Regions from separate parts of the Planifilum fimeticola genome, predicted to be linked through region 1. Evidence: a T-box and tRNA genes for the amino acid it is inferred to sense, from the RefSeq annotation. Region 1 holds a T-box; the other holds one or more tRNA genes.
The links. The T-box of region 1 lies ahead of leuS (leucine--tRNA ligase). A T-box ahead of a tRNA ligase gene usually reads a tRNA of that ligase, here a tRNA-Leu.

Region 1 (15,480 bases):
ACTCCGTCCACCAACCCCAATTCCAACAGCAGCCTGTCGCACAAACCGGCTTCCAAGCCTCCTCTCCCCAACCGATTTCCACCCGGTTCCAGCAGCCGGCCGGTTTCCAACCGCAATCCCGGCAACAACCTTCCAGCACCCAACAGTGGGTACAGCGCCACGCGCAAACCGGCATGTCTCCCAACCAGGCGATGAGCATCCTGCAACAGGGAGTGCCGAAGCAACAGGCAACCCAGCCCATGCAAACGGTTCCTCCCGTGCAGCCGATGTCCCAGCCTCAACCCGCCCAACAATTCGGAAGCCAATACCGCAGCATGAACCCTTATTACCAGCATTAAACAAAAGGGGCCCGGTGCCGGGTCCCTTTTGTTTTCAGGGAGTCGCCTTTATGCATTCAAAAATTGCTCCATCACCTGTTCGATGCGGCGGATAACCTTCTCCCTGCCCAACAGGGAAAGGGTTTGATTCAGGTCCGGGCCGTGGGTTTGTCCCGTGACGGCCGCCCGGATCGGCATGAACAACTGCTTTCCTCTGTAGCCTGTTTCCTTTTGGATTCCCTTCAGCATCTTCTTGATGTTCGCCGGCTGGAATTCCGCATCCTCCGCCTCCGCCGCCTTCGCCCGGAAAGCGGTCAGCACGGCGGGGACGGAGGGTTGATTCAGCACTTCCCTGGCTTCCTCATCGTGGCGGACATCATCCCGGAAGAACAGCTCCGCCTGACGGGGCAGCTCCTCAAGGTGGGAAAGGGACGGCTGGTAGAGGGCCACCAGTTGTTCCGTCCACTCGCGGTCCGGCTCATCGATTCCGTAGTGCTCCTGCAAATAGGGAAGCGCCATATCCGTCAGGGTTTTGACATCCAGCTTCTTGATGTATTCCCCGTTCATCCATTTCAGTTTTTCGGGGTCGAAAATCGCTCCCGCCTTGCTCACTCGTTCGAAGGAAAAGAGGCGGATCAGCTCGTCCATGGAGAAGATCTCCTGTTCGGCGTATTCCCCCGGCGGAGACCATCCCAGAAGAGCCAGGTAATTGTTGATCGCTTCGGGCAGGTACCCCGATTCGCGATACTGCTCGATAAATTGCATGACGGTCTCATCCCGCTTGGACAGCTTCTTCCCGCTTTCGTTCAAAATCAGCGGAAGATGTCCGAACTCGGGAGGATTCCAGCCAAAGGCTTCATAAAGGAGCAGCTGGGCGGGAGTGTTGGAAAGATGCTCTTCCCCGCGAATGACGTGGGTGATTTTCATCAGGGCGTCGTCGATGGTGACGGCCAGGTTGTACAAGGGCACCCCGTTGGATTTGACGATGACAAAATCGCCCATGTCCTTGGTATGGAAGCGGACCTCGCCCCGGATCAGATCCCGGAAGACGATCTCCCGGTCTTCCGGTACCCGGAACCGGATGGTTCTGGGGCGGCCTTCCCGCTCATACCGGTTTCGGGTTTCCTCGTCCAGGCGGGCGCATTTCCCCGAATAACGATAAACCTTGCCCCGGGCGTTCGCCTCCTGCCTCTCCCTGTCCAGTTCTTCCTTGGTGCAGTAGCAGTAGTAGGCCTTGCCTTCCTCCAACAGGCGATCAATATACCGCCGATAAATATCCAGTCGCTCCATGCACGTGTAGGGGCCGAACTCCCCGCCGACATCCGGCCCTTCATCCCACTCCAGCCCCAGCCACTTGAACCCGTCGATAAATCCTTCCACCGCATCGGCCCGGTTGCGGCTGGTGTCGGTATCCTCGATCCGGAGGATGTACTTCCCGCCGTGCTTACGGGCAAACAGAAAATTGAACAGTGCCGTCCTCGCGCTGCCGATATGTAAATGTCCCGTGGGACTGGGGGCAAACCGTACCCTTACCGTCATCTGCCACACCTCATTTCCGTAAAAATGCTCGCCGGCACCCGAACACAGGCGAAAACCACTCGCTCCCGACAAGGGGCGGAAGGGTGTGCCGCGGCCCCTCACCCTGACGGCACACCCATCCTCCAGTCAACTCTCTTCCATTATTCTCTCCTCGTAATGTCCGGGAATACCGGGCGACCGCTTGCCGCGCCCTGAACGGACGTCTCCAGTATATCCGGCGAAGGGGTTCCTTTCAAGGGGCGAAGGAGGAAGGGGCATCCTCACCCCCTTCCCGCCCGCATGCGATGCCCGTCAATGCACCGCGATCTGATCCGCAAACTTCTCCAGGGTTTTTTCACCGATCCCGGGAACCTTGAGCAGGTCGCGGACGTCGGTGAAGGGGCCGTGCTCCTCCCGATAGCGAAGAATCGCCTCGGCCTTGGAGGGGCCGATCCCATCGAGCGTCTCCAGTTCGGCGGCGGAGGCGGTGTTGATGTTGATTTTCCCCGGACCGGCTCCCGCCTGCCCGCTTCCCGAAGCGCCGGTATCCAGAAAATCAGGCATCTTCTCCCCGCGGCGGGGGATATAGACCACCATTCCGTCAGCAAGGGGTTGGGCCAGGTTGACCCGGTCCAAATCCGCCTGTTTCCCCGCTCCGCCCGCCTTGTCCAGGGCATCCCGAACCCGGGACCCGGGGGGAAGCTGGTACACGCCCGGCCGATCCACCGCCCCCTTCACATCGACGACCACATCCTCCTCCTTCTCCGTTTCCGCGGAGGCCTCGGCGGAACGGGCCGCCCGGTCCGGGGTGTAGGCCGCAAGAGGAACCCGGTCCTGCTCTTCCTCTTCCCCGCCCAGCCAATCCGCGGCGACGACGCCCGCCAAGGCGACGGCCAAAAGGACGGCCAACACGGCCAACTTCTTCTCCCGGGGCGTCCAAAGGTCGTCCATTTGAGCACCCTCCCACACTGCAAGCTTCAGGTGGCTTTATCGCACCGCGGAACGGCCGCCCGCCCCCTGCCCCGCAGGTCGTCCACCTCAGGGGTCTTCCCATCCGCTTCATAACCCCCCCCGCCCGCCGCGTACCTTTATAAAAAGCAAAAGGCCGGTCCGGCAGGCGAGTCCGGCCCGGCTCCCGCGACGAAAAGGGGGAAGGGGCGATGAGCAAGTTGGTCGGTTTTATCGGCACGGGAAGCATGGGACGAACCCTGGTGGAAGCGTTGATTCGCTCCGAGGCGCTCCGGCCGTCGGAAATACTGATTAGCAACCGGACTCGAAGCAAGGCGCAGGCGCTGGCCGAGTCCCATCCCGGAATTCGAATCGCCGAAAGCAATGCCGAACTGGTCCGGGAAGCGGACTGGGTGTTCCTGTGCATCAAACCCCGCGATTATCGGGAAGTGCTGGATGAGATCGGCATATGGGCCGGAAAAGACCAAATGATGATTTCCATTACCAGTCCGGTAATGATCCGCGATCTGGAAGCGGTCCTGCCCTCCAAAATCGCCAAGATCATTCCGAGCATCACCCACGCGGTGCTGGACGGAACCTGCCTCTTCATCCCCGGCAGCCGTCTCACCCTTCAGGATCGGGAGGAATTGCTCCGCCTCCTTTCGGCGATCGGAACGCCCCTGGAAATCGACGAGCGACACTGCCGGGTGGCCTCTGACCTGGCCAGCTGCGGGCCGGCGTTTTTGGCCCACTTCCTGGAGCAACTGGCCCGCACCGCGGGGGAAGTGACCGGCCTTCCCCGGGAGACGGCCATTCCGCTGGTCATCCAGATGGCCCGGGGGACCGCCCGGATGCTGACCGAAGGCGGTTTCTCCCTGGAGAGCCTGCAGGAACGGGTGGCCGTTCCCGGAGGAATTACCCAGGAGGGACTCAACCTGCTGGAGCGGGAATTTGATCCGGTGCTGAACCGTCTGTTCCGCCTCACCCACGCCAAATTTGCGGAGGACGTCGAAAAGGTGCGACAATCCCTGCACGAGGCGGAAAGCAAGGGGTGAAAAGGCGGTCCGTTGTCCGCGGAACGCACGTTCAGTATACCGCAAATCCCCTTATATTTCCAGAAGGCCCATCAAGAGTCGGAAACGGGCGGATCTCCCACGCACAGCAGCCGGTCCGTTCCCTTCAACCGGTCGACGGTGGCGATCCCGGCGCCAAACATGGCGATTTTGCACTCCAACTCGATCCGCTCCATCTGCCGGATGATCGACTCCGGATCACAGGTGGCGGCGGAGGGCAACAGAGAGCGGCCGAATCCGGCCAGGTCGGCACCGAGGGCGATCGATTTGGCCGCGTCAACTCCGGTTTTGAGGCCGCCGCTGGCGATCAAACAGACCTGCGGCACGTGTCGGCGCACATCCCGCACGCAATCCGCGGTGGGAAGCCCCCAATCGGCGAAGGCCTCCGCCGCCGTCGCCAGCAGGGGATCCTTCGCGCGGTATTTCTCCACCTGAATCCAGGAGGTTCCTCCGGCCCCGGCCACATCCACAAACTGAACCCCGGCATCAAACAGCCTTCGGGCGAGCCGCCCGTGAATGCCGAAGCCCACCTCCTTGACACCGACGGGCACTTCCAGAGCCCGGCACACCTCCTCGATCTTCCGGAGCAGGTTTCCGAACCGGGTGTTTCCCTCGGGCTGAAACACCTCCTGCATGGCGTTCAGGTGGAGGACCAGGCCGTCGGCCCCCGTCAATTCCACGGCCCTGAGGCATTGATCGGGGCCATAACCGTAATTGAGCTGGACCGCCCCCAGGTTGGCCAAGAGGGGGATGTCCGGAGCGACGGAGCGCACCTGGAAGGTGGCCGCCGTCTCCGGATGTTCGATCGCCATTCGGACGGATCCGAGGCCCATCGCCCAGCCCCGCTTCTGGGCGGCCTCCGCCAGGGCCGCATTGATCCGCCCCGCCTGTTCCGTCCCTCCGGTCATGGAACTGATCAGAAAGGGCGCCTTCAAGGGTCGACCCAAAAAGGAGGTGGCGAGGGAAACCCGGGAAAAATCGATCTCCGGCAACGCCTCGTGCCGAAAACGGTATCGCTCCATGCCGGTGGTGATCCCCCGGCCCGTCACCTCCCGGGTCAGCGCGATCTGGATGTGATCCGCCTTTCGCTTTTGAATCGGGCTCTCTTCCGTCATCATCCCGCAATGTCCTTTCCCTTGAGCAGGGCCACTTCTTCCTCCGTCAGCTCCCGGTACTCGCCCGCCTCCAGGGACGGGTCGAGCCGAAGGGGCCCCATGGCGACGCGTTTCAGGTAAACCACCCGTTTGCCCACCGCTTCAAACATCCGCTTCACCTGATGGTATTTTCCCTCATAGACGGTCACTTCCGTCTCGGACTCCGGACCGGACGAGCGGATGGAGAGCTCCGCGGGCAGCGTCTGATAACCGTCATCCAGGACGACGCCCCGCCGAAAGGCTTCCACGTCCGCTTCGGTCACCTCTCCCCGGACGAGGGCAAAATACCGCTTGGGCACCCGCCGCTTTGGAGAAAGCAGCCGGTGGGCCGTCTTCCCGTCGTTGGTGAGCAGAAGCAACCCTTCGGTATCCTTGTCCAGCCGTCCCACCGGAAACGGCTCAAACAGGGCGTGTTCCGGTTCGAGGAGCTGAACCACCGTCTCCGAGCTCCGGTCCGCCGTGGCGGAAACCACCCCGGCGGGCTTGTTCATCATGAGATAGATGAATTCCCGGTATTCGATGTGCAAACCGTCCACTTCGATTCGGTCCTTTTCCGCAAGCACGTGCATCCCCGGATCCCCGGCCACTTCCCCGTTCACGGTCACCCGACCCGCTTTGACCAGTTTCCGGATCTCCTTCCGCGTCCCGACGCCCATCCTGCCGAGGAACTTGTCGAGGCGCAACCGTTTGTCCGCCATGTTCTCGCCTCCGTGTCTCGTTCAATACGCAAATTTTATCCTATCACATCCTCGGGCAAACGCAAAAAAGGGGCCGGAGATACAACCGTTGCGCGGCCGGCGGGAAATGCAGAGGTTTCGCGGCAAACGGCAATCGGGACGCATCCCCCCTGCCCGTGTTAAGACATTCCGACCGAAAAGAAAGGGGGCGGTTATACCGCCCCCCTTTCGGTCGCCTCAGTTGGCGACGATGTTGATCAGCTTCTTGGGAACCACGATCACCTTTCGCACCGTTTTGCCGGACAGGTGGTTTTTGATGCGTTCCTGATTGAGAGCCAACTGCTCCACCGTTTCCCGATCCGCCTCGGCGGGCACGACCAGTTTGTCCCGTACCCTGCCGTTGATCTGAACGGCCATCTCCACCTCTTCCTCCACCAGCATCTCCGGATCGTAGGCGGGCCAGGGCTGTTCGTGAACGCTGGCCTCGTGCCCCATGACGTGCCACAATTCCTCCGACAGATGGGGAGCAAAGGGAGCCAGCAGGATCACGACCGTCTCCAGGGCATCGGCCAAGGTTCCCCGGTCAGCGTCCTCCGGATATTCGCTGATCGCGTTGAACAGCTCCATAATCGCGCTGATCGCCGTGTTGAAATGGTACCGCTCCCCGACATCCTCCGTCACCTTTTTGATGGTGCGGTGAATCCGGCGATGCAGATCCCGGGCGGGTCCCTTTTCGGGCCGGGCATCGGGCCGGTTGCGGAACAGCTCCTCGTGTCCCGTCACCGACCGGAAGACCCGCCCCAGGAAGCGGTAGCACCCTTCTACGCCGGAATCGCTCCACTCCAGATCCCTCTCCGGCGGAGCGGCGAACAGGATAAACAGGCGGGCGGTGTCCGCTCCGTACCTTTCGATGATGTCCAGCGGGCTGACGGTATTCCCCTTCGACTTGGACATCTTCGCCCCGTCCCTCAACACCATGCCCTGGGTCAACAGGCTGGTGAAGGGCTCGTCGACGTGAACCAGGCCCGCATCGTACAGCACCTTGGTGAAGAAGCGGGAGTAAAGGAGATGGAGCACGGCGTGCTCGATTCCCCCGATGTATTCGTCGACCGGCAGCCATTCCCGGATCCGCTCCGGATCGAAGGGAAGGCGATCGTTCTTGGGATCGGCGTACCGGAGGAAATACCAGGAGGAATCGATGAAGGTGTCCATCGTGTCCGTCTCCCGCCGCGCAGGTCCTCCGCAGGAGGGGCAGGCGGTCCGGACGAAGGACTCCGAAGTGGTGAGCGGGTTCCGTTTGCCGTCGAAGACCACGTCCTCCGGAAGCAGCACCGGCAATTCTTCCTTCGGTACCGGCACCGTTCCGCAGCTGTCGCAGTAGACGACGGGAATGGGGCATCCCCAGTACCGCTGACGGGAGATCAGCCAGTCGCGAAGCCGGTAAGTGACCGCCGGGCCCCCGAGTCCCTTTTCGGCCAGATGCTCGGAGATGGCACGGATCGCCTCCCGGTTGTCCATGCCGTCGAAGGGACCGGAATCGGCCAACACGCCCTCACCGGTATAGGCCTCGGCAAGGGGCTCTTCCAACTCCCCGTCCCGGGGACGGATCACCCGGCGGATCGGCAGGCCGTATTTTTTGGCGAACTGAAAATCCCGTTCGTCGTGGGCCGGAACACCCATCACCGCGCCCGTCCCGTAATCCATCAACACGTAGTTGGCGATCCAGACGGGAACCTCTTCGCCGGTCAAGGGATGCCGGGCCACCGCTCCGGTGTCCATGCCCACCTTTTCCGCGTCGGCGGCGGTCCGCTGAATTTCGCTCTCTTTCCGCATCCGCTCGATGAACGCCCTGATCTCCCCTTCCTTCTCCTTCCCGGCGATCAGGCGGTCCACCAGGGGGTGTTCCGGCGCCAGCACCAGGTACGTCACCCCGTACAGGGTGTCGGGGCGGGTGGTGAAGACTGTGACCTGCTCATCGTCCAGCTCCGGAAGGGTGAAGGTCACTTTCGCCCCCTCGCTGCGCCCGATCCAGTTGCGCTGCATCGTCTTCACCCGTTCGGGCCAGCGGGGCAGGCGGTCCAGCCCCTCCAGCAACCGGTCGGCGTAATCGGTGATCTTAAGGAACCATTGCTCCAGCTCCTTCTTGGTCACCTCCGCGTCGCACCGCCAGCACTTGCCGTTCTCCACCTGTTCGTTGGCCAGAACGGTCGCGCAGTCGGGACACCAGTTGACCGGCGCCTTTTTCCGGTAGGCCAATCCCCGCTCGTAGAAAAGGAGGAACAGCCACTGGGTGAACCGGTAGTAGTCGGGGAGGCAGGTCGCCACATAGCGGTCCCAGTCGTAGGAGATTCCGAGCCGCTCCTGCTCCTCCCGGAACTTCTTCATGTTGTTGAGGGTCCAATCCCGGGGATTCACCCCCCGCTTGATGGCCGCGTTCTCCGCCGGCAAGCCGAAGGCGTCCACGCCCATCGGATGCAGCACCCGGAAGCCGTTCATCCGTTTGAACCGGGCGATCACATCCCCGATGGAATACACCCTCACATGCCCCATGTGCATCCCTTCGCCCGACGGATAGGGAAACTGCTCCAGGGTATAAAACTTGGTCTTTCCGACGTCCGGATCGGTCCGGTGAACTCCCGTCTCGTCCCAGACCCGTTGCCATTTCGATTCGATTTCCCTCGCTTGATACGCTCGCATTGGCGTCTCCTCCAACACCTGCAAAAATATTGAAACCTCCCGCCCCTGCTGAAAAACGCTAGGGACGAGAGGTTGATTCACTCCCGCGGTACCACCCTAGTTAGCACCCGCCCGGCGGCGGGCACTCCCTCATTTGCATCCGTTAACGGGGATGAAGCGCCGAAATGTACTTTCCTTTCCATTCCGGGGCGATGAGGCGAGTTCATTCGCCCTCCCTGATCGGCTCGCACCTCCCGCCGACTCTCTGCGCAGAGCGGACGAACTACTACTCCTCATCCTGGCCTGTCAAACCTTTGTCGAAGATTTGGAACTTATTATATGCCACGATTTCGCCCGTGTCAATGGGTTTTAGGGCGTCAGGGGCCCTGCACTTCTCATCCTTTCCCGCTTCGGCCCGTCCAATACCTGTCTACTGGACACGGACTTGCTGTGCATCGCCCCAAAGCCGCTCCAAATCGTAGAAATCCCTCTCGTCCTTGTGGAAGACATGCACGACCACGTCGCCGAGATCCAGGAGCACCCACCGCGCTTCCCGGAATCCCTCCACTCCCTTGATGGGAACACCGGCCTCCTCAAGTTTTTCCTTGACGCCCGTCGCAATCGCCTGCACCTGGGTCTCCGAATTCCCGTGACAGATGACGAAATAGTCGACTATCACCGACAACCCGCGAATATCCAGAATGGTGACGCGCTGGGCCTTTTTCTCTTCGGCGGCGTCGGCCGCGAGTCGGGCAATTTCCACCAGGTTCAATGAGATTCCTCCTTTGGAAGGGTTTGAGGGATTTTATCGAGAAAATCATTGCGGGTTAAAATCGTCAACGGGTATACCTTAAACCCCCGTTCCACCAGATAAACGATGGTATTGTCCAAGGCCTTCAGGATCGCGCGGTCCAAGTCCTCGCGCGCCAGTCGACGAACCTCTTCCACGCCGGAAAAGCTTCGGCCGGGTTCGATGTAATCGGCGAGAAAAATCACCTTTTCCAGCAGGGACATCCCCGGGCGCCCCGTGGTGTGAGAACGGATCGCGTTCAGCACCTCTTCGTCATCAATTCCCAGCTCCTCCCGCACGGCTTCCGCACCCACGGGGGCGTGCCACAGTTCCTTGTTGTACTGAAGCAGATCCTGGGGCAGGCGGTGGCGGAGGATCCACTCCCTCTGCTTATCTTCCGGCCAAAACTTGCAGTAATCGTGGAGAATGGCCGCGATATCCGCCTTCTCCGGATCGGCGCCCGTTCTTCGGGCCAGCTCCGCCGCCGTCTCCATCACCCGCAGGGTGTGTTCCCACCGGGAAGAAGGCATTTGACGCTTGGCCGCTTCCATTAGTTTCTCACGGTTTATTTTCATATAACCGATTCTCCTCGATATAGCGGCGTACCTTCTCGGGAACCAGATAGCGGATCGACTTCCCGGCCGCCGCCCGTTTCCGAATATCCGTAGATGAAAGGTCCAGGGTAACGGCATCCTCCACCAGGGTCAAGCGGCTGGCGATGAAGGGGGGGAGATCTCCGGCCGCCACCCCCGGCCGCAAATGGCCGATGACCTGGACAACTTGCAGGATTTCCTCTATTTTATACCATCGAGGCAGATCGTTCATCATATCTGCGCCCACGATCAAAAAAAAGTGCGTTTGGGGATAGGCTTTCTTCAAGTCTTTCACCGTGTCCACCGTATAGGAGGGACCCGGGCGGACCAGCTCCACCCGGGAGAGGCGGAAACGGGGATGATCGGCGATGGCCAGCTCCACCATGCGCTCCCGGTGGTGCGGGGCGGATACGGGAGCCTCCTTGTGGGGAGGTTCGGCGTTGGGAATGAACCACACCTCGTCCAGGCCGCCGGCTTCCCTCGCCTGTTCCGCAACCAGGAGGTGGCCCATGTGAATCGGATCAAAGGTCCCGCCGAAGATGCCAATGCGCATGTTCATCCCTCTTTCCCGGCTCATCCTCCGCCCGCCGATTTCATCGCCTCTTCCAGGGCCTCCCGCATCACGTCCACGGGCGCCGGCTTTCCCATCCAATGTTCAAAGGCCAGGGCCGCCTGGTGGAGCAGCATGCCCAGCCCCCCGTGAATCCGGGCGCCCCGAGCCTCCGCCTCCCTCAGAAGAAGGGTTTTCCGCGGGCGATAAATCAGGTCGCTCACGATCATCCGCTCGTGCAGGAACGAAGGGTCGATCGGAATCGCCTCCGTCTCCGGATACATGCCCACGGAGGTGGTCTGCACCAGCAATGTCGTCTCCCCGACCACCCGCTCCAATTCCGACAGGGAGACGGCCCGCGCATCCGCTTTCCGGAGAGAGGCCGCCAAACGCTCCGCCTTTTCCCTCGTCCGGTTGGCAATGGTGATCGACTCCACCCCGGTTGTCGCCAGCGCGTGGGCCACCGCCCTCGCCGCTCCGCCCGCACCGAGGATCAACACCCTTTGTTCCGAAAGCTCCAATCCGGTCTCGTCGACGAGGGACCGAAGGTATCCCTCTCCGTCCGTGTTGTACCCGATCAACCGCCCCTCCTGCGCGACGACGGTGTTGACGGCGCCGATTTCCCTCGCGGTCTCCTCCACCTCATCCAGATGCTCGAGGACAGCCACCTTGTGGGGAATGGTCACATTCCACCCCCGAAAGCCCAGGGCACGCATCCCCCGTACGGCGTCCCCCAATTCCGAGGGCGAAACGTCAAAGGCCAAATAGACGAAGGGAAGCCCGCAGGCGCGAAACGCCCGGTTCATCATCTCCGGCGACTTGGAGTGGCCCACCGGATGGCCGATCAGCCCCACCACTCCGGTTCCGGCATTCATCCTCATCCCCCCGACATGTTTATATAATCGCCGGCCGCACTTCCACGGGGATCCCGCGCGGAGCCCAGACGTGGATTTCAGCCTCCTTTTTCCCCGCCACGATCCATCCCAATCCGGGGATGACAAGATCCTTCTTCTCGCCTTCAGCCAGCCGAAACTCACGCCGCTCCATCTCCGGCAGATCCGCCGATTCCGACGGGGGGGAGAGCAGCTCCCCCCGGTGGCGGGAATACACTTCATCGGCCTTTTCCCACTTGGTCCGGTGTATGTACAGGTCGTTGGAAACGTAGCAGACGAAGGGCTGCCTCGGCCCCTTCACGAAGTCAAAGCGAACCAGACCGCCGAAAAACAGGGTTTGGCGGTCGTTCAGCTGATACACCCGCGGATGAATCTCCCGCCGGGGAACGATCACCCGCAGGTCTTCCGGCGACACCCATTCGCTCAACCGATCCCGGCGGACGATGCCGGGCGTGTCGATCAAGGCCCGTCCTTCCTCCAGCGGGATGCGGATCACATCGAGGGTGGTTCCCGGGTAGGGAGAAGTGGTGATTTCGCCTCCGCCCTCTCCCTCCTCCCGCAGGATGCGGTTGATCAAAGTGGATTTCCCCACATTGGTGGTCCCCACCACGTAGGCGTCCCGCCCCCGGCGATGCCGCTCGATGGCGTCGATCACCTCGTCGATATGAAAGCCCTTGGCTGCGCTGCACAGGACGACCCCCACCGGGCGGAGGCCCAGCTTCTCCGCCGACCGGCGAACCCACTCCCTCAGGCGGTTCCGTTTGACCGACTTGGGAAACAGGTCGATCTTGTTCGCGAGCAGCAGGAGATCGTTCCGAGCCAGGTACTGTTGGATGCCGGGGATCCAACTGCCGGCAAAATCAAACAGATCGGTGACCAACACGACCAGGCTGTCCGTCTGCCCGATCCGGCGGAGCAGCTGCAGGTAGAGGTCGGGATCCTGCTCCACCCGCGCCACTTCATTGTAATGGCGGATGCGGAAACAGCGCCGGCACACGGGATTCTCCCGCTCAAGAGCGGACTCCGGCACATATCCCGGCCGTGCGGGATCCTCCGTCTGAAGAAGGGCTCCGCACCCTTCACACCGGGTACCTTCCGTCATCGGCGGTCCTCCCCTTCCAACAGCCCCCGCTTGCGCATGAAGTTAAAAACCACCCGCTCCATGCGGCGGTTGATTCTTGTCCAAAAGCCCTCCACATTGGAGACGGGAGCCACCAGAATCGTATACAGCCCCAACCGATTCCCCCCCAGCACATCGGTAAACAGCTGATCCCCGATCATGGCCGTCTCTTCCGGACGGCTTTCCAAGCGCCGCATCGCCGCGATAAACGCCTTGGAAAGGGGCTTCTTCGCCCGGTGGATGTACGGCACCCCGAGCGGAATGGCGAATCGGGAAACCCGAGTCCGGTTGTTGTTGGATACGATCATGACGCGGAAACCCATCCCCTGAAGCTGGTCCAGCCAGCTGACCAACCGGGGGGTGGCGTCCGGGCGGGTCGACTCCACCAGCGTGTTGTCCAGATCGAAGATGGCCGCCTTGATCCCGCGCCGCTGAAGTTTCTCAAAATCGATTTCATAGATGGATGCTGCAAAATGCTTCGGTATGATCGCTTTCAGCACGGGCCCACCTCTGAGAAAAAAGTCCGATCATTATCGGCAATAACTATACCACATACCCGATCCGGTGTGCAAAAGAATCCGGCAAATCAAGCGGGATATCGAAGCCGCGCTCTGCCGCGCGCCGACCAGCCCGGAACAAACCTCCGTCTACCGGTTCCATGCCCCCGTGGGGGATGGCCCGCAAAAAGGACGAATTCGCGGAAAAAATCCCGCAGCCGCACCCCCGAATTACTCCGCAAAAACACCGGACGACCTTTCCTTTTGTCCGTGATATCTATAAAATACATCCCATCCATCGGAGGGAACGCGGTGAAAAAATTGTACCTGGCCACCTATGAGTGGGAAGGCGGAATCTGCCTGGCGTCCGACGGGAAAACGCTGCAGGCGGCGGGATTTGATCCTGATCGGGTCGTATCCCGGTTGCGGAAGCATTTTCCCCGCTGCCGGATCGAGTGGAATCCGGCCAAATTGGAAACGGTTCTTCGGCAATTGGAGGAATATCTTCAAGGAGAACGAAAAGCCTTTGATGTTCCCGTCCATTTGCGTGGAACCCGGTTTCAGCTCCGGGTGTGGAACGAAATCCGAAAAATCCCTTACGGTCAAACCGAAACCTATGGAAACATCGCCAAGGCCCTGGGGGATGTCCGCCTTTCCCGGGCCGTGGGCAGAGCGGTCGGTACAAATCCCGTCCCCTTGATCATCCCCTGCCACCGCGTCGTCGGCACCAGGGACCGGCTCGGCGGTTACCTGGGCGGTCCGGCCGTGAAGAAGCGGCTGCTGGAACTGGAGGGGGTTGGAAGCCTGTGAACCGATCCATCGGCTCGTCTCGGATCATACTCTTGCCGGCCTTGCTTTCGGAAAGTCATGGGAAAGGGGTGCAGATGAAGATGCGGCCTGAAGCCATGTGGGAGGCGGTCGTCCGATGCGACGGCCGGTATGACGGCCTCTTTTACTACGCCGTGAGGACGACGGGAATCTTTTGCCGTCCTTCCTGCAGATCCAAAACGCCCCGGCGGGAGAATGTGGAATTCTTCTTCGACCGGGAAGAGGCGCTCCGGAAAGGGTACAAACCCTGCAAACGCTGCCGTCCCGACTTGCACACATCCACATACGATCCCAACAGGGAATGGATCCGGGAAGTGAAAAACATCCTGGCAAGGGAATACGACAAGCCTTGGACCCTCCAAAGATTGTCCGAACGGATCGGGATCAGTCCGCACCATCTGCAACGGCTGTTCAAAAAAAGAGACCGGGGTCAGCCCGAAACGCTTTCTCGAACGGATTCGCGTGCAACAGGCAAAACGCCTGTTGCGAAGCGGAAACCAAAACGTCACGGAAATCTGCTACGCAGTCGGTTTCAGCGACCCCTCCCGGTTTTATAAGGTGTTTCGTGAGGAAACGGGTTTTTCGCCTTCGGCTTTCAGGCGCAGGAAGAACGATGAATGCTCGGCCGAGTAACCGGCTCACCCGAGCTTCTTTCACCGGGAGATGACGGTGGACGTCAGCTCGCCCCTCTTCTCCTCAGTCAAACCATTCCTTCAACAGATGGATCGCATAATTCTTCGCCTGGGAAAAAGTGATGACCGCCGGCATGGGAGGTTCGTCGGGGTCGACCAAAACGTCGATGATGACCGGCTTCTTTATCGTAAAGGCACGCTGCAAAGCCTGCCTCAATTCTTCCCTCGTCTCCACCCGAAAGCCGATTCCCCCGCAATCTTCGGCAAACCGGGCGAAGTCCGGGTTTTTCAGGTCGGTTCCGAATTCGGCATTGCCCATCACTTCCTGCTCAAACTTGATCATGGCGATCTTTTGGTTGTTCAGGACGATCACCACGATGGGAAGCCCGTATTTGACCGCCGTGACAAAGTCGGACATGAGCATGCCGAATCCGCCGTCCCCGCAAACCGCCACCACCTGCTTCTCCGGAAAGGAAAGCTTTCCCGCGATCGCCCCCGGCAGACCGCAGCCCAGGGTGGCCAGCCAGCTGGACGTGATGAATTTCTGGTCACTCAGCATGAAATTGCGCGCCATCCAAACGGTGACGTTCCCCACGTCGCAGGAAATGATCGCATCTTCCTCCAGCACTTCCTGAAGGGCGACGGGAACCGTCTGGGGGCGCAAAGGAAGGCGGTCGCTCATCCCTTGTCGTTTCATCTTTTCCCGCCAATCCTTCATTTTCACCTGATACTTTTTCAGAAACGCATCATCCTCCCGAACGGCCAACCGTTCCGTCAGATGCTTCATGGCGATGGCCGCGTCTCCGGCCAGCCCCACATCCACCGGATAACGCTTGCCGATTTGCCCCGGATCGGTGTCGATCTGAACGGTTTTCACGTCTTCCGGCAAAAACCCGGTGAAGGGGAAGGAGGTGCCGACCATCACCAGGGTTTCCGCCTCCCGCATGGCCTCGTAGGCCGGTTTCGTCCCCAGGAGCCCCAAACCGCCAAGGCAATATTCGTGGGTGTCCGGGATGGCCCCCTTTCCCGGAAGGGTGACGACCACCGGCGCCTTCAGCTTGCGGGCCAATCCCAACAGCTCCTCCCGGGCGCCATGGGTTCCCTTGCCCGCCAGGATCACCGTTTTTCGGGGTTCGGACAACAGGTCGACGGCCTTTTCCAAATCCTCCGCCCGCGGCAGGATGACAGGACGAACGTGAATGGCAGAGGTCACC
Region 2 (15,480 bases), on a different contig from region 1:
GATCTCCGCTTTCATCATGGCGATCACTTCGCCTACGGATTTCACTCCCTGGTCCCCTCCGGAGCGCTTCCGGACGGCGACGGTGCCGCTATCCCGCTCCTTCTCCCCGACGACCAGCATGTAGGGAATCTTCTGCAGCTGGGCCTCGCGAATCTTGTAGCCGATCTTTTCGCTGCGGTCGTCCAGTTCGGCGCGGATGCCCGCCTCCTTCAGCTCCTCCAGGACCTTGCGGGCGTAATCGACGTGCGCATCGGTAATCGTGAGCACCCGGGCCTGCACCGGGGAAAGCCAGAGAGGCAGGGCGCCCTTGTAGTATTCCAACAGGAAGGCGACAAACCGCTCCATCGTGCTCACCACTCCCCGGTGGATCACCACCGGCCGGTGAGGCTTGCCGTCTTCGCCGATGTACTCCAGATCAAACCGGTTCGGAAGATGAAAGTCCAGCTGGACGGTGGACAGGGTCTCGTCCTTGCCGAGGGCGGTGCGCACCTGCACGTCCAGTTTGGGGCCGTAGAAGGCGGCTTCTCCCTCCGCTTCCACATATTCCAGATCCAGATCCTCCATCGTCTCCTTCAGCATCCGCTGGGCCAACTCCCACATCTCGTCATTCTGGACGTATTTCTCCTTGTCCTCGGGATCGCGGTAGGAGAGGCGGTACCAGAAATCCCGGATGCCGAAGTCCTCATACACCCGCTGGATCAGTTGGACCACCCGGGTGAATTCCGATTTGATCTGGTCGGGACGGCAGAAGATGTGAGCGTCGTTCAGCGTCATCGACCGGACCCTCTGCAAACCCGCCAGCGCCCCCGACATCTCGTACCGGTGCATGGTGCCCAGTTCGGCGATGCGGACGGGCAAATTGCGGTAGCTGCGCAATTCGCTCTTGTAGATCATCATGTGGTGGGGACAGTTCATCGGTCGGAGCACCAGTTCCTCGTTGTCCATCTTCATGGGCGGATACATGTCCTCGTGATAGTGATCCCAGTGGCCGGAAATCTTGTACAGCTCCACGTTGGCCAGATGGGGCGTGTAGACGTGCTGGTACCCCAGACTCTCCTCCAGATCGACGATGTATCGTTCGATCACGCGGCGGATGGTCGCCCCTTTCGGCAGCCAGAGCGGAAGCCCCTGCCCCACTTCGGGAGTCAGGGTGAAAATTTTCAACTCCTTGCCCAGTTTCCGGTGGTCCCTCTCCTTCGCTTCCTCCAGCCGCTTCAGGTGCTCCTCCAGTTGCGACTGCTTCGGCCAGGCGGTGCCGTAGATCCGCTGCAGCATCTGGTTGTTGCTGTCCCCCCGCCAGTAAGCTCCGGCGACGCTGAGCAGCTTGAAGGCCTTTAACCGGCCCGTCGAGGGGACGTGAGGGCCACGGCAGAGGTCGAAAAACTCCCCTTGCTCATAGATGGTGATCACTTCATCCTCCGGCAGATCCCGGATGAGCTCCAACTTGAGGGGATCCCCCACCTCCTCGTAGATCCGGATCGCTTCCTCCCGGGAGACCACCTTCCGGCGGATGGGAAAATCCTCTTTCACGATCTTCTGCATTTCCGCTTCGATCTTCGGAAAATCCTCCGGAGTGATCTTTTCCGGACAGTCGATGTCGTAATAAAAACCGTCCTCGATGACCGGACCGATCCCCAGCTTCACGCCGGGATAGAGCCGTTTGAGGGCCTGGGCCATCAGGTGCGCCGTGCTGTGCCGGTACACCTCCAGCCCTTCCGGATCGTCCAGGGTCAGCACCCTGACCTCCGCCTGATCCGGCACCGTCGCCGACAGGTCGACCACCTTGCCGTTCACTTTTCCCGCTATCGCCTTTTTCAAGAGCCCGCGGCTGATGGAGGCCGCCACCTCCGCCACCGATACGGGCTGATCGTATTCCCGGACGGATCCGTCCGGAAGCTTGACCGCCACGCCCATGTTCCTCACCCCTGCCATTTGTTGTAAAATAAAAACGCCCGCACCCAAGGGACGAGCGCAGACGTCGTGGTTCCACCCTTCTTCGACCCCGCCGGCTCAGGGGCGGACGGGATCCTCTTCGCGGTAACGGCGCGTTCCCGGCGGCGGATACTTACCCTGACGGGCGTTCCCCGCCGCAGCTTCGAGGGGGTGAACCGATCCACAGGGGGTTAAGGGGCTTTCAGCCGATGACCCCTCTCTCTGGCAACCGTGTGGGTCGGTCCGTGTCCTCTTCATCGCATTTCCCGAAAAATTTGTTATGTATTATAACCGGTTTGTTTCCCGTCAGTCAAGGGTTTCGCGACCCACCTTCTCCGAGCGGCAGAGGGGACAGCCCTCGCAGAGAACGATCCGGCCCTCGAAAATTTTGCGCACCGTTCGAATGATCGTCTCCTCGCGCTGTCGGGTATGCAGCACCACAAACTCCGGAGCCGCCGACAAAAGCGCGCTCACGATCATATCCTCCCGGGAAAAGGTCTGCTCCATGATTTCCTGCGCGGCTCCCTCCACGTCCTTCAGGCGCAGGGGGGTACCGTCCTCCTTCATCAGGTGGAACCGGCTCTTTCCGAAATGGAGGACGTGAATTACGGGAATCTGGGTCTTCTGAGTGGAGACGAAATACCGGAGGAGCTCGATGAACTCCTGGTATTCCTGCTCCAGGCGGTATTCCCGGACGGCCTGATCCAGCAGCCGGGAAAACACCCGGTGATACCCCTTCAGGCGAAAGCGGATGAAACCGTCGACGGCCAAACGCCGGCTCTCCTTCAGAAAGCCGGAAACCTGTCCCGCGATTTTCCAGTCCAATCCGAGGGAGGGTTTGCGCCGCCTTTTCTTTCCGATCCAGCTCAGCACCGCCTTCTCGGCCGCATCAGACCTTGAAGGCTGGAAGGGGAAGGCTTTCCGGACGGCATCGCGGACCAAATTCGGCTCGTGATAGGAGCGGATATATTCGGCGACGGTCAAGCCGATCCCGTGGCGGACCTCCCTCGATTCCGCATCGTCCCCGCCGCCGTCGTGGCACAGAAAGACGACGCGGGAACCGATTCGCTCTTCCTGTATGCGGAAGGCGATCCCGTGAAACTGCATCCGCACCATCTGCTCATCCAGGCAGTTCCACAGGTGGCATACGGCTTCCGGAACCCTGTCCGGCAGGGATAACTGATAGACGGTCACGCACAACACATCCTCCCCATCGTCCGTCGGTATTCCTAGTATATGGGAGGATGCCGACCGGTATACCGCTTCCACCCCGCCGGATCACCTCATCCGAAAAAGCCGAAGGCGGCCAAACCTTCCTCCATCACCCGTCGGTACACGAGATATGTAAAAATCACACAGGTGCCCATCAGGCCCACCTTTCCCGCCCACTGGTCCAGCCATCCGCCGGTAGGGATGCTCAGCCCCAGGTTGCGCAGCCCGAACCGCTTCGACCAAGGCCAAAACAGGGGAACGCCTCCCGTGGTGATCGCATCGGCCAGCAGGTGGGAGCCGTATCCGACCGCCACCGCCGGGGCGATCATCGGCGAAGCCAGATATGCGGTCCATACGACAATACCGAAGGCCAGTAGGGAATGGCTGATGCTCCGATGGTTGGCGAAGGCGACGCACAGGGCGTAGATCCCCGCAAGCAACGTCCAAAGCGGCCAATCCCTGAGAATGTATAGGATGACGACCAGACCGCCCAAGGCGGCCAACACCAAGGATCGAAGGCCCGCCGGCAAAAGGGGGAAAAGGATTTTGTTCACCGTGCTGTCATTGTCGTCGATATCCGGCAGCAGCGCCACGGTTCCGCTGACCAGAATCGTCACCGTCGCTTCGTTGAGGTTTTGGGCGGGATCGATCACGGCCGCCGTCGCCGCCCCGGAAACCAGCCCCAAGGACAAATGGGTCTTGCCGGTCAACGCGGTTCCTCTCCTTTCCTGCGAAGAAAAAAAGATGTATTTTTCCCAAATAAGCAACAAGGCACCGGTTCGCCCACAGGCGGGCCGGTACCTCGTCGCTGTTCTCCCGCATCTTTTGAGGGGATCAGTTTTGCATGACAAAATCCTTTTCCGCCTTCTCCCCTTCCCGGAAGATCCGGAGAATCTCGTAACGCGTATTCCGCTGGGCGGGGATTTTCCCCGCTTCGCGGATCAATTGAAGGATCAGATTGGTGTTCACCTTGTGGGTGGTGCCCGCGGCGGAGACCACGTTCTCCTCGATCATCGTGCTGCCGAAATCGTTGCAGCCGTAGCTGAGGGAGAGTTTCCCGATCCTCGTTCCCATCGTCACCCAGGAGGACTGCAGGTTGGGAATGTTGTCCAGCATGATACGGGAAATGGCCACCGCCTTCAAATAGTCCTCTCCGGTGAGCTTTTCCCGCTTCAACCGGGTGTTGTCCGGCTGGAAGGTCCAAACGATGAAGGCGAGAAATCCGCCGGTCTCATCCTGGGCTTCGCGAATTCGGAGCAGGTGGAGCACCCTCTCTTCCAGGGTCTCCCCGAAACCGATCACCATCGTCGCCGTCGTGTGCATCCCCAACCGGTGCGCCGTCTGCATCACGTTCATCCAATCCCGCCAGGAACCCTTCAGACGGCTGATCTTGAGCCGGGTCCGGTCGTCCAGGATCTCGGCGCCTCCGCCGGGGAGCGAATCCAATCCCGCTTCCTTCAACTGCCGGATTACCTCTTCGAGGGACAGACCGGAAACTTCCTTCATCTTCAGGATTTCCGCCGGCGAAAAGGAGTGGATGTGAATATCAAACCGCTTTTTGATCTCCCGCAGCAGATTGGTGTAATAACTGAAGGGGAGATCCGGATGGGTTCCACCCTGCATCAGAATTTCCGTGCCGCCCACGTCGATCGTTTCCTGGATCTTTTTGAAGATCTCCTCATTGCTGAGCACATAGCCCTCCTCATGGCCGGGCGGCCGGTAAAAGGCGCAGAAGCGGCAGTAGGTGTCACAAATGTTGCTGTAGTTGATATTGCGTCCGATCACAAAGGTCGTAATCGGTTCCGGATGCAGGCGCTCCATAATCTGGTTGGCAACCCATCCCATTTTCTCCACTTGGTCGCTCTCCCAGAGGAGAATGCCCTCCTCCAGCCCCAGCCGTTCCCCTTTCAACGCACGATCCAATATTTGATCTATCTTCGCCATCAGCCAACCTCCTCAACCCGGATCCGACAGTAGCGGCTTCTTTTCTATCCTATCACATGAGCCGGCTCCCTGTCTTGCATTCCCCCCAAAACCGCCAGTATGCTAAACTGGATATGTGCCGCGGCACGGGCTTCACGAGACCGTATGCGGCGCAGAGTGTCGAAAACCCACCACTCTCAAAACAAACACTAGGGAGCGATCACCATGAACCCAAAGGAATGGAATCAAGCGGGACCCTCCCGAAAGGAGGAGGGCGCCTTTCCCTTTCCGCCGAAACTGCAGGTATTCGGCAGGGACATTCAAAAGGAACAGCTGAAGTATCATCAGCGACGCGTCGCCGTGGAGAAAACCTTCACCTTTGACTCATCCCACCACCTGCACCTGTATGAAGGCAAGTGCAAGGCGCTCCACGGGCACACGTACCGGCTCACCGTCCAAGTGAGCGGTTTCGTCAACGATATCGGACTGGTCGTCGACTTCAAGGATCTGAAGGCGATGGTGAAGGAAAAAATCCTCGTCCCCCTGGACCACCAATACCTGAACGGCGTCCTGCCCCCCATGAACACCAGCGTCGAAAACATGATCGTCTGGATCTGGGAACGGTTGGAAGAGGGGCTGAAGGAGCTGGGATCACCGGAGCAGGCCCTGCGGCTGGAATCCCTTCGGCTGGAAGAAACGCCCACCAGCGCCGCGACCCTGCGCCGGGAATGGATGGGGGAGGACCGATGAACCCCAAGGAAATCACGATTCCCCTGGTGGAAATTTTCCAAACGGTGGAAGGCGAAGGAAACATGGCGGGATTCCCCACCACCTTCATCCGTCTGTATAACTGCAATCTGCGGTGCACCTGGTGCGACACCCCCTACAGCTACGCTCCGCATCCTCCGGAGAAAATCCTTACCCTGGGAGAGATCCTGGAACAGGTGAAGCGCTACGGCAACCGCCACATCTGCCTGACCGGAGGCGAACCGCTCCTCTACCGGGACAAGGCCCTCGCCCTGCTTCAGGAATTGGCGCCCCTCCCCTTTTTGGAGGACATCCACATCGAGACCAACGGGGCCATTGATCTTCTCCCCTTCCACCGCTGGCGGGAAGCCTCTCCCCACGGGGGGAAAGTCCGCTTCATCATGGACTTCAAGCTCCGTTCCAGCGGGGAACGGGACAAGATGATCCCCAGCAATTTTCTCCACTTGACGGACCGGGATGAGATCAAATTCGTCATTTCCGATCGGGAGGAATTCAACGAAGCCCTGTCGGTGGTGGAAAACGCCGTGCGCCGGGGTCAGATTCTTTTCAGCCCCGAATGGAACACGCTTCCCCCCGACCGGTTGGTCGCCTGGTTGCTCGAAGGCAAGCGGAAGGATATCCGGTTAAACCTGCAGACGCACAAATACATCTGGGACCCGGACCGACGCGGGGTCTGAGAGGAGGAAAAGCGTTGTCCGACAAAGCGGTCGTGATCCTGAGCGGCGGCCTGGACAGCACGACGTGCATGGCCGTCGCGGCGGACGAGGGGTTCGAGATTTACGCCCTCACCTTCGACTACGGTCAGCGGCACCGGCGGGAGGTGGATTGCGCCCGCCGGGTGGCGGAACACTTTGGCGCCCGCGAACACCGGATCGTGCAACTGGACCTCCTGCAACATATCGGCGGGAGCTCGCTCACCGACTCCCGCATGGAGATTCCCTCCGGGGAAACGGGGGAAGAAATCCCCAACACCTATGTCCCCGGAAGAAACCTGATTTTCTTGTCCCTGGCGGCCTCCTTCGCGGAGGTGGTCGGTGCCCGGGCCATCTTCATCGGTGTCAGCGCCGTCGATTACAGCGGCTATCCCGACTGCCGCCCCGAATTCATCGAAGCGGTGAACCGGGTGCTCCGGGTCGGCACCCGGGCGGGAACCCGGTCGGAACCGATCGAAATCCGGACTCCCCTCATCCGCCTGTCGAAGGCGGAGACGGTCAAGCTGGGGCACCGGCTCGGCGCCCCCTATCATCTGACCACCTCCTGTTACCGGGGCGGGGAGCGGGCCTGCGGGGTATGCGACAGCTGTCGGCTCCGGCTCAAGGGATTCCGCGAAGCGGGAATAATAGACCCGATCCCTTATGAAGAGCGGCCCGCCGACCTTTCATAAAGCTCGGCGAAAACGCCTTTATCGGGGGTTTCGGAGGAGGGTGTGCCGATCCGTTTCGTCGCGATGACAAAGGCGCTTCGCGGTACACCCCCTCTTGGTGTTCAGGCCATCACACCTTGCGAGGTGAAATCGATGAAGGCGCCCGAACTTCCGAAAAATGCCCTCTGGCTCAATACGGACCGCCCCCTGTCCCTCGACATGTTGAATGGGCATGTCGTGCTCCTCGACTTCTGGACCTACTGCTGCATCAATTGCCTGCACGTCCTTCCGGACTTGGCCTACCTGGAAAGAAAGTACCGGAAAGAGCCCTTCCTGGTGATCGGAGTGCACGCGGCCAAATTTGACAACGAACAGGATCCGGAGAACATCCGTCAGGCGATCATCCGCCACGACATCGAGCACCCGGTGGTCATCGACAACGGACACGACATCTGGAACAACTACCTCGTCCGGGCCTGGCCGACCTTTGTCCTGATCGGCGCCGACGGCCGGTTGCTCGCCCGGGGATCGGGGGAAGGGCTCCGGGATGAACTGGACCGTCACATCGCCCAGGCCCTCGACCAAGCCAAAAGGCGCGGAATCCTGGCCAAAGAAAAAATCCAAATTCGCCGCCCGCCCCTGCCGGACAGCACCTTGTCCTTTCCCGGAAAACTGACCATCCATCCGGAAACCGGCCACCTCTTCGTCTCCGACTCCCGCCACCACCGCATCCTGGAGCTGAAGCCCGCAGGCGACCGCGCCGAAGTGCGGCGCATCATCGGTCGCGGAGAGGCGGGAGACCGGGACGGCTCCTTTTCGGAGGCGGCCTTCCGCTTCCCCCAGGGGCTGGAGGCAGTCGGGAACAAGCTATATGTATGCGATACGGACAACCACAAGATCCGCGAGATCGATTTAACGGAACAGACGGTCCGCACCTTGGCGGGAAACGGAAAACAGGCCATGTGGCCGGCGGCGGAGGGGATCGGTTCCTCCATTTCCCTCAACTCCCCCTGGGACCTGGCAGCCTTTGGCAACCGGTTGTACATCGCCATGGCCGGCTCCCATCAGTTGTGGAAGCTGGACCCGGACACCCGCCGGGCCGAGGTCTTTGCCGGCAGCGGAAGGGAAAACCTGATCGACGGACCTCCCCGCATCGCCAATTGCGCCCAGCCCAGCGGGATCGACATCCTGGGGACGAAGCTGGTCTTCGCGGACAGCGAGACCTCCTCCCTTCGCACCTGCCATGCGGAAACCGGCGAAGTCACCACACTGATCGGGCGCGGACTGTTCGATTTCGGACACCGGGACGGTCCCTTCCGGACGGCGTTGCTCCAGCATCCCCTGGGCGTATCCGCGTCCGGAAACACCGTTTACATCGCCGATACCTACAATCACGCCATTCGGAGAGCGGATCTTTCCGCCCGGAGCATTTCCACGGTGATCGCCCGGCCGAAAAAATCCCTCTGCCGGATCGGCGACAAGGATTGCGATCTCCTTCCCCTGAATGAACCGAATGACGTTCTCCTGCATGAAGAAAAACTGTATATCGCCGACACCAACAACCATCTCATCCGCGTCTTCGATCTCCAAACGGAGGAACTAAAGACATTGGAGCTGATATAAAAAACTCCCGCTTTAGCGGGAGTTTCACATTCCACCCATGGGACGCGGTTAAAATGGATTCGCCCCATACTTTTGTGCGTTGTGCCAACCTGTTACCACCTATGAGAGCGACCCTAAGGGGGGCACGGGGCGCGATATTTCCCTTCCGGATACGAGCCGAGTCCATCGCGCGCCGCAACCATTACACTCTCCAGGGTCGCGGCAAATAACTCCGCCTCTTCCATTCCGGCACCTGATGCGTCTTTTCGGCGGCACAAAAAAATCCCCTGTCAGCTGAAACCTCCAGGAGATCGCTGGTGCCGAGGGTCGGACTTGAACCGACACGGTGGAAACCCACCCCGGGATTTTAAGTCCCGTGCGTCTGCCATTCCGCCACCCCGGCGTAAAATGAAAATGGAGCGGAAGACGGGATTCGAACCCGCGACCCCCGCCTTGGCAAGGCGGTGCTCTACCCCTGAGCCACTTCCGCTCGCAGATGGTGGTTCGGGACGGAATCGAACCGCCGACACGAGGATTTTCAGTCCTCTGCTCTACCAACTGAGCTACCGAACCACATTACATTTGACGACGATGTTGATTATACCACGCATCCCTTTCCGGATCAAGGTTTTTTTCGGCGGGATCGCCTTTGACCGCTCGTCCGAGGGACAGTTAATATTTTATCCGCCTCCGTCAGGGAAGTCAAGGGCCCCGTGCGCAAATCCTCCCGATGAATCAGGATCCCCCCTTCATCAGCCGCCGATTGGGGCCTTCCACCAGGTACACGTCCACGTAATGGCGGATCCGTTCCATGATTCGCCGGGCTTTGGCCCGTTCGGTCCCTCCCCGGTGAGAGTGAGCCAGGTGATCTTCCAGCTCCTCCAGATCCAGGTTTGACGTATAAACCACGGGCAATCCCTCGGTCACCCGGTATTGCAAAATCGAACCCAACACCTCATCCCGGGTCCAGGGGGTGAGGGTTTCGGCGCCGATATCGTCCAGAATCAGAACGCTCGCCTTTTTCAACCGGTCCAGCTTCTCGCCCAGGGATCCCTCCTGGATGGAATCGCGCATCTCCCGCATGAAGTCCGGCACGTACACCATCAGGGAATCCACGTTGTGTCGCACCAGTTCCCGGGTCATCGCTCCGGCGATTCGGCTCTTTCCCACGCCGAAGGGGCCGTACAGATAGAGTCCCCGCTCCGGCTTTCCGTCGGCAAAGGCATTGCAGAAGCGAATGGCCGCCCGGATCGCCGCGGTTCTCCCCGCGTCGGGAATGATCGTTTCAAAGGTGGCGGACAGAATGTCGCGCGGGATGTAATGGCTGCGGATCAGTCGGTTCCGCTTCTCCTCCTCCATTCTCGCCTTCAGCTTGTCGCAGGGTTTCATAACCAAATCCACATAACCGCCGGAGTACACGAGTCTTCCCGCATGCCCCCGCACCAGATTGGGACAGTTGTCCAGACCGGGGCATTTGGCGCAATTCTCCTGTTCCTGGACAAACTGGCGCACCCGGGCGAGGGAGCGAACCAACGTCTTCTTGGTTACCTGCGGGTGATCCCGCAAAAACTGAGCGACCGCCGGATGGGACATCCACGACTGAACGCGGGCCTCCATCCCCTTTCGCCCGGGCATCCTTTTCATCCATTCACCCGTGTAGCGATCAATCCGGTTCATGTTGAACCCCTCTTTTCTTTGAACCGTTCACGCATGCGGTTCAATTCTTCCAGGATCTCCGCCTGCACCTTGGGATCCACTTCCGCCTGTTCCGTCTTTCCGCGTCTTTCCGCTTCCATCTGTTTGGCCACCGCCCGCGGCAGCTGTTCCGCGCCCGTTCCCTTTCGGGCGGAGCGATCCTTGGTCTGCCTCCGCTGCTGTTTCTGCTTCTTCCACTCCCAGTTTAGCTCTTTCTGCGCCAGATCGTAAGCCTCTTCAACCGTTTTCACTCCCCGGCGCTTCCAGTGGCCGGCGATTTTCTCCACCAGGGGACGTGGCAGCTTGTAATCGTGCGTGTACATCACGTACTCCAACAGAACATTGATTACGCCGAAAGGCAGTCCGTATTCGCGGACCAGTCGTTCCACCAGATCCATATCGGCGTCGGGGATGCGCATGCCGTTTTGAAAGTGGGACAAAAGTTCCAGGGGGGAGATGGAGGCCAACTCCTTCAGATGTCGCTTCAGGTGATCCTCCTCCTCCGTTGAGGCGGCCGATCCCTTGGCTTGTCCCCCCTTGACGGGAGGCTCCTTGCGCGAATCCGCGCGGGAAAAATCCCGGTTGATCACCACGGGGAGTGCCCCGAAACGGAAGCGATACTCGTTGCAGACGAAATTGCGAAGACGATCCAGATCGATTCGCCCATTGTAAGTCACATAGGGATTTTGCAGCGCCCGCAGGAGATCCCAATCGGTCAACTGGTACAGAAAGCGGATTTCCCTCAGCTGCATCTCCACTTCTTCCGTCCAGGCATCGGGATCGAGGACGGATTCCAACCGCATGCGGATCATGGCCAAATCGTCCTCTTCTGTGAAAAAAGAGGGCGGTTTCCCCTCCCGGGACACCGGTTCCACTCCGGGGTTCCACATCTTCTCGACGGAAGCCGCCGCGCTCACCTCCGCCGGGGAGAAGCTCCCAAACACCTGCTGGAACGACTTGGTCACATTTTTCCCCCTCTGTTCTTTCCGGTAAGCCCCCTCTCCCTCCAGCAACTTCCGCCGGATGGCCAGATACCGCTCTTTCCCCAGCCGGTTGTACAGGGCGATGCTGAGAACGTCGCTCTGGAAAAACTGTTCCGGACAGAGAGGGGGAACGATTTCGTACTCGTAGAGGCGCATCTCTCCCTTGTCCGAACGGTAGGTGTTGACCAGGCCCACTCCCTCCAGCCGGTAGCGGGCTTCCAGCAGGTCCTGCAGAGGCAGGGACAGAAGATTCATCAAATATAGATGGGAATGGACCTCGGAAGCACCCGCCCGGTGCAAGGGAATCTGGTAGGCCAAGGTGAGATACAGACCAATGGCCGCTGTTCCGACAATCGGTTGATACAGGTGCAACAGACTGCTCACATCCGCCGCGTGAATCGGCCGAAGTGTCCGGCTCCACCAGCCGTCGCGCGGCGTGCACTCCTTCCAGATCATCGAAGACATACCCGAAGCCTCCTCAACGTCCCTTTTCGGGTAAAACAGCAACCATCGGAAACCCTCCGGCCGTTCCGCCCTGTGAAAGGATTAAAACGGCCCGGAACCGTGATCATCCGGGCGGGAAACCCTCATCGGCGACGCACCAAAGGGGGATCCCACGGCTTTGAATGGGGTTCATCCGTCCGGGGAAGAATCGTTATCAGAAATCCGATCGCAAGGGGTCCTATTATTGTACCAATCCCCTTCCGGGTTGACAAACCGGGCTTTCTCCCGACGGTCTCTATTCTTTCCATCCATCTTTCTCTTTCACATCCGGAAGCGGCTTCCGGGACCGATTCAACAATTCTTCCAGTTCTTTCACAAACATGTTGATATCCCGGAACTGCCGGTATACGGAAGCAAATCGGACATAGGCCACCTCATCCACTTCCGCCAGCCCCTCCATCACCATCTCACCGATCTCCCGGGACGGCACCTCCGACCGCCCCTGCTCGCGCAGCTGGCGCTCGATCCGATCGACCAGTTGCTCCAACTTGTCCAGGGGCACGGTCCGCTTTTCGCACGCCCGAATCAGCCCGCGCAGCACCTTCTCCCGGCTGAATTCCTCCCGGCTCCCGTCCTTCTTGATCACCATGAGGGGCTTCACTTCCACCGTCTCAAAGGTGGTAAAGCGCCGTTCACAGCTTTCGCATTCGCGGCGTCGCCGTATCGATTTTCCTTCGTTGGCCGGGCGGGAATCCAGCACCCGGCTTCCCATCGATCCGCAATAGGGACATCTCATCCAACCATCCCTCCTTCATACTCATTGTATCCTCTTTCAGGGGTGCGCTGAAAACAAAAAAGTTCCCGCCCTTCAAGGCGACGGGAACTTGTCTCATAAACCTCCAAAATCCTGTTTACAATGCCACTTCCTGCTTGGTCCGCCCGGCCTCCTGCAGCCGGCCGATCAGTTTTACCAGATCGACCACGCGGCAGGAATATCCCCACTCGTTGTCATACCAAGCCAGGACCTTGACTTGCCGCTCCCCGGTCACCATGGTGGAGGGAGCGTCAACGATGGCGGAGTGTTCATTTCCGTTAAAGTCGGAGGAGACGAGCGGGGCGTCGCAATACTGGAGAATGCCCTTCATATGCGTTTCCGCCGCTCGCTTGAGGGCTTGGTTCACCTCTTCCGCCGACACCGGCACCGTCAGATCCGCCACCAGATCGACAACGGAAACATTGGGAGTGGGAACGCGCAAAGCGAGTCCGTTCAACCGCCCGGCCAACTCCGGCAACACCTTGCCGATCGCCTGGGCCGCACCCGTTTTGGTCGGAATGATCGATTGGGCGCACGCCCGGGCCCGGCGGAGATCCTTGTGGGGATTGTCCAGGTTTTTCTGGTCGTTGGTGTAAGAATGAACCGTCGTCATCAGTCCGTGTTCCACCCCGAAGGCCTCGTGCAGCACCTTGACCACGGGAGCGAGGCAATTGGTGGTGCAGGAGGCGTTGGAGAGAATGCGGTGCTTCTCCGGATCGTATGCGCTTTCATTGACTCCCATGACGATGGTGACATCCTCGTCCTTGCCGGGGGCCGTGATGACCACCTTCTTTGCACCGGCCTCCAGATGCTTCCCGGCCCCTTCCCGGTCCCGGAACTTCCCGGTGGCCTCCACCACCACGTCGACGTCCAAATCGCCCCAGGGAAGGCGGGAGGGATCCCGGTCGGAAAGCAGTTTCACCCTTTGGCCATTGACGGTGAATCCGTCCTCCTCCGCCACCACTTCTCCCTCGAACACCCCGTGTACCGTGTCATATTTGATCAGGTGGGCCAACGTCTCCGGTGGATAGCTGGCATTCACGGCAACCACCCGCATATCGTTCTCTCGCATCGCTCTGCGGAAAACCATTCGCCCGATTCGTCCAAATCCGTTGATGGCAACTCGAAGTGGCATGATTTTCCCCTTCCTCAATCAAAGTGAACATCAAAATACCCTCTTCTCATTATAAACAGTATGTCACATATTGCAATGCGACGACAAAATTTGCCTCACCGGGACAAAAACCGTCCCGTTGGACAAAAAAAGGGACGCATCCCTTCGCCTTCATTTTGATTGGCAAAAGGTACCTGCGCCCCCTGTTTTGGGGATTTCTTCGTTTTATCGAGACGCTACTGCGGCAGGGTGTAGGTCTCCTTGCTCTCGATCAGATGGCCGTAGAGGGTTCGGTACTTTTCATAGAAAAAGGTGACTCGGCGGATGTAGTGGCGCGTTTCCCCGTAAGGCACACCATTCAGATTCCGGCGGGTCCCGTCCCACCTTCCCTCCTTCAGCCATCGCTTTACATTGCCCGGTCCGGCATTGTAAGCGGCGATCGCCGCGATTTTGTTGCCTTCAAATTCCCGGACCAGACCGGATATGTACCAACTGCCCATATGTATGTTGACCGACGGTTCATACACCAAGTCGTAAAAGGCCGGGGAAAACTTGCCCTCCGAAATCACCCAGTCCACCGTTTCGGGCATCAGCTGCATCAATCCCTGGGCGCCCTTCGGTGACCGCTTTTGGGGATCAAACTTGCTCTCCACTCGGATGATGGCCATCACCAAAAACGGATCGGCACCAGTGGCTTCGGCGCTGTAAAGGATGTGCTCCTCAAATCTGAGGGGGTACATCCACTGGTTAAACAGCGGGGAAACCACCGACAAAAACAACAGCAAAAGGAGAAGAGCCAGGGCCATTCTCCGCTTTGACGGCAGGGCCATCACTGCGGGCTGGATCCATTTTCTGAGGTCAGGCATCGCCATAGATGATCAACCTGTCTTTCCGTTTCCTCCAGTGAGCCGGAATTGTCGATGAGGCAGTCCGCCATCCGCTTTTTCTCCTCGATCGGCATCTGGGCCCGGACCATGCGGAGCGCTTCCTCCTCCCCGATCCCCTCCCGCTCCATCAATCGGCGGATTTGAACCGATTCCGGGACATACACCACGATCACTTTTTCCACCCAATCGGTCAGTCTGCTCTCATAGAGAAGGGGAATGTCAAACACGATGACCCTTCCCGGGCGCTCCCGTTCCAGGAATTTTGCCTGCTCCAGCATTCTCTCCCGGATCAGGGGATGCAGAATTCCGTTCAAATCCCTGCGGGCCTGGGGATCGCGGAAAACCACATCCCGAAGGGCCTTCCGGTCGAGATAACCGTCAGGTCGAAGGATCCGATCGCCGAAGCGCTCCCGGATCCGCCTCCATCCCGGCGTATGGGGCTCCACCACCTCCCGGGCCACTTGATCGGCGTCGACGATCGCCGCTCCTCGAGTTTGCAGCATCCGGGAAACGGTGCTTTTGCCCGTCGCTATTCCACCGGTCAATCCGATGCGCATCCCGATCGCTCCCCTCCTTCCCTCTTGCCCGATATATGAGAAATCATAACACGGTTTCGGGAACAAAATCCAATTCCATTCCCGAAAAAATGAGGACGAAACGTCTCGCACCCCCGTTCACCGGCGCTTTTCCGCCTCCCGCCGCTCCCCGCTCCCGGCCATGGCCACCAATTGCCCATCCCGGAA

Region 2: it encodes a tRNA-Leu, which carries the amino acid that the T-box ahead of leuS (leucine--tRNA ligase) is inferred to sense. The anticodon was not compared.

Annotation. Positions count from the first base shown of each region.
Region 1 is NZ_PVNE01000008.1:116,765-132,244, forward strand. It holds gene CLV97_RS07030 (hypothetical protein) at 1-338, shown strand, start outside; gene gltX (glutamate--tRNA ligase) at 387-1,856, opposite strand; gene CLV97_RS07040 (helix-hairpin-helix domain-containing protein) at 2,148-2,786, opposite strand; gene comER (late competence protein ComER) at 2,996-3,838, shown strand; gene fni (type 2 isopentenyl-diphosphate Delta-isomerase) at 3,910-4,971, opposite strand; gene CLV97_RS07055 (pseudouridine synthase) at 4,971-5,708, opposite strand; gene leuS (leucine--tRNA ligase) at 5,925-8,384, opposite strand; T-box leader at 8,442-8,672, opposite strand; gene rsfS (ribosome silencing factor) at 8,794-9,135, opposite strand; gene yqeK (bis(5'-nucleosyl)-tetraphosphatase (symmetrical) YqeK) at 9,132-9,728, opposite strand; gene nadD (nicotinate-nucleotide adenylyltransferase) at 9,712-10,299, opposite strand; gene CLV97_RS07080 (shikimate dehydrogenase) at 10,320-11,177, opposite strand; gene yqeH (ribosome biogenesis GTPase YqeH) at 11,191-12,291, opposite strand; gene CLV97_RS07090 (YqeG family HAD IIIA-type phosphatase) at 12,288-12,809, opposite strand; gene CLV97_RS18075 (methylated-DNA--[protein]-cysteine S-methyltransferase) at 13,119-13,616, shown strand; partial or broken gene CLV97_RS18560 (Ada metal-binding domain-containing protein) at 13,712-13,843, shown strand; gene CLV97_RS18565 (helix-turn-helix domain-containing protein) at 14,097-14,267, shown strand; gene CLV97_RS07105 (pyruvate oxidase) at 14,331-15,480, opposite strand, start outside.
Region 2 is NZ_PVNE01000002.1:44,694-60,173, reverse strand. It holds gene thrS (threonine--tRNA ligase) at 1-1,914, opposite strand, end outside; gene ytxC (putative sporulation protein YtxC) at 2,239-3,201, opposite strand; gene CLV97_RS01695 (metal-dependent hydrolase) at 3,216-3,854, opposite strand; gene mqnC (cyclic dehypoxanthinyl futalosine synthase) at 3,979-5,088, opposite strand; gene queD (6-carboxytetrahydropterin synthase QueD) at 5,293-5,817, shown strand; gene CLV97_RS01680 (7-carboxy-7-deazaguanine synthase QueE) at 5,814-6,512, shown strand; gene queC (7-cyano-7-deazaguanine synthase QueC) at 6,527-7,219, shown strand; gene CLV97_RS01670 (thioredoxin-like domain-containing protein) at 7,352-8,821, shown strand; tRNA gene CLV97_RS01665 (tRNA-Leu) at 9,116-9,203, opposite strand; tRNA gene CLV97_RS01660 (tRNA-Gly) at 9,216-9,290, opposite strand; tRNA gene CLV97_RS01655 (tRNA-Phe) at 9,298-9,373, opposite strand; gene dnaI (primosomal protein DnaI) at 9,536-10,477, opposite strand; gene CLV97_RS01645 (DnaD domain protein) at 10,474-11,943, opposite strand; gene nrdR (transcriptional regulator NrdR) at 12,218-12,718, opposite strand; gene CLV97_RS01635 (glyceraldehyde-3-phosphate dehydrogenase) at 12,834-13,871, opposite strand; gene CLV97_RS01630 (lytic transglycosylase domain-containing protein) at 14,087-14,722, opposite strand; gene coaE (dephospho-CoA kinase) at 14,680-15,294, opposite strand; gene CLV97_RS01620 (2-phosphosulfolactate phosphatase) at 15,412-15,480, opposite strand, start outside.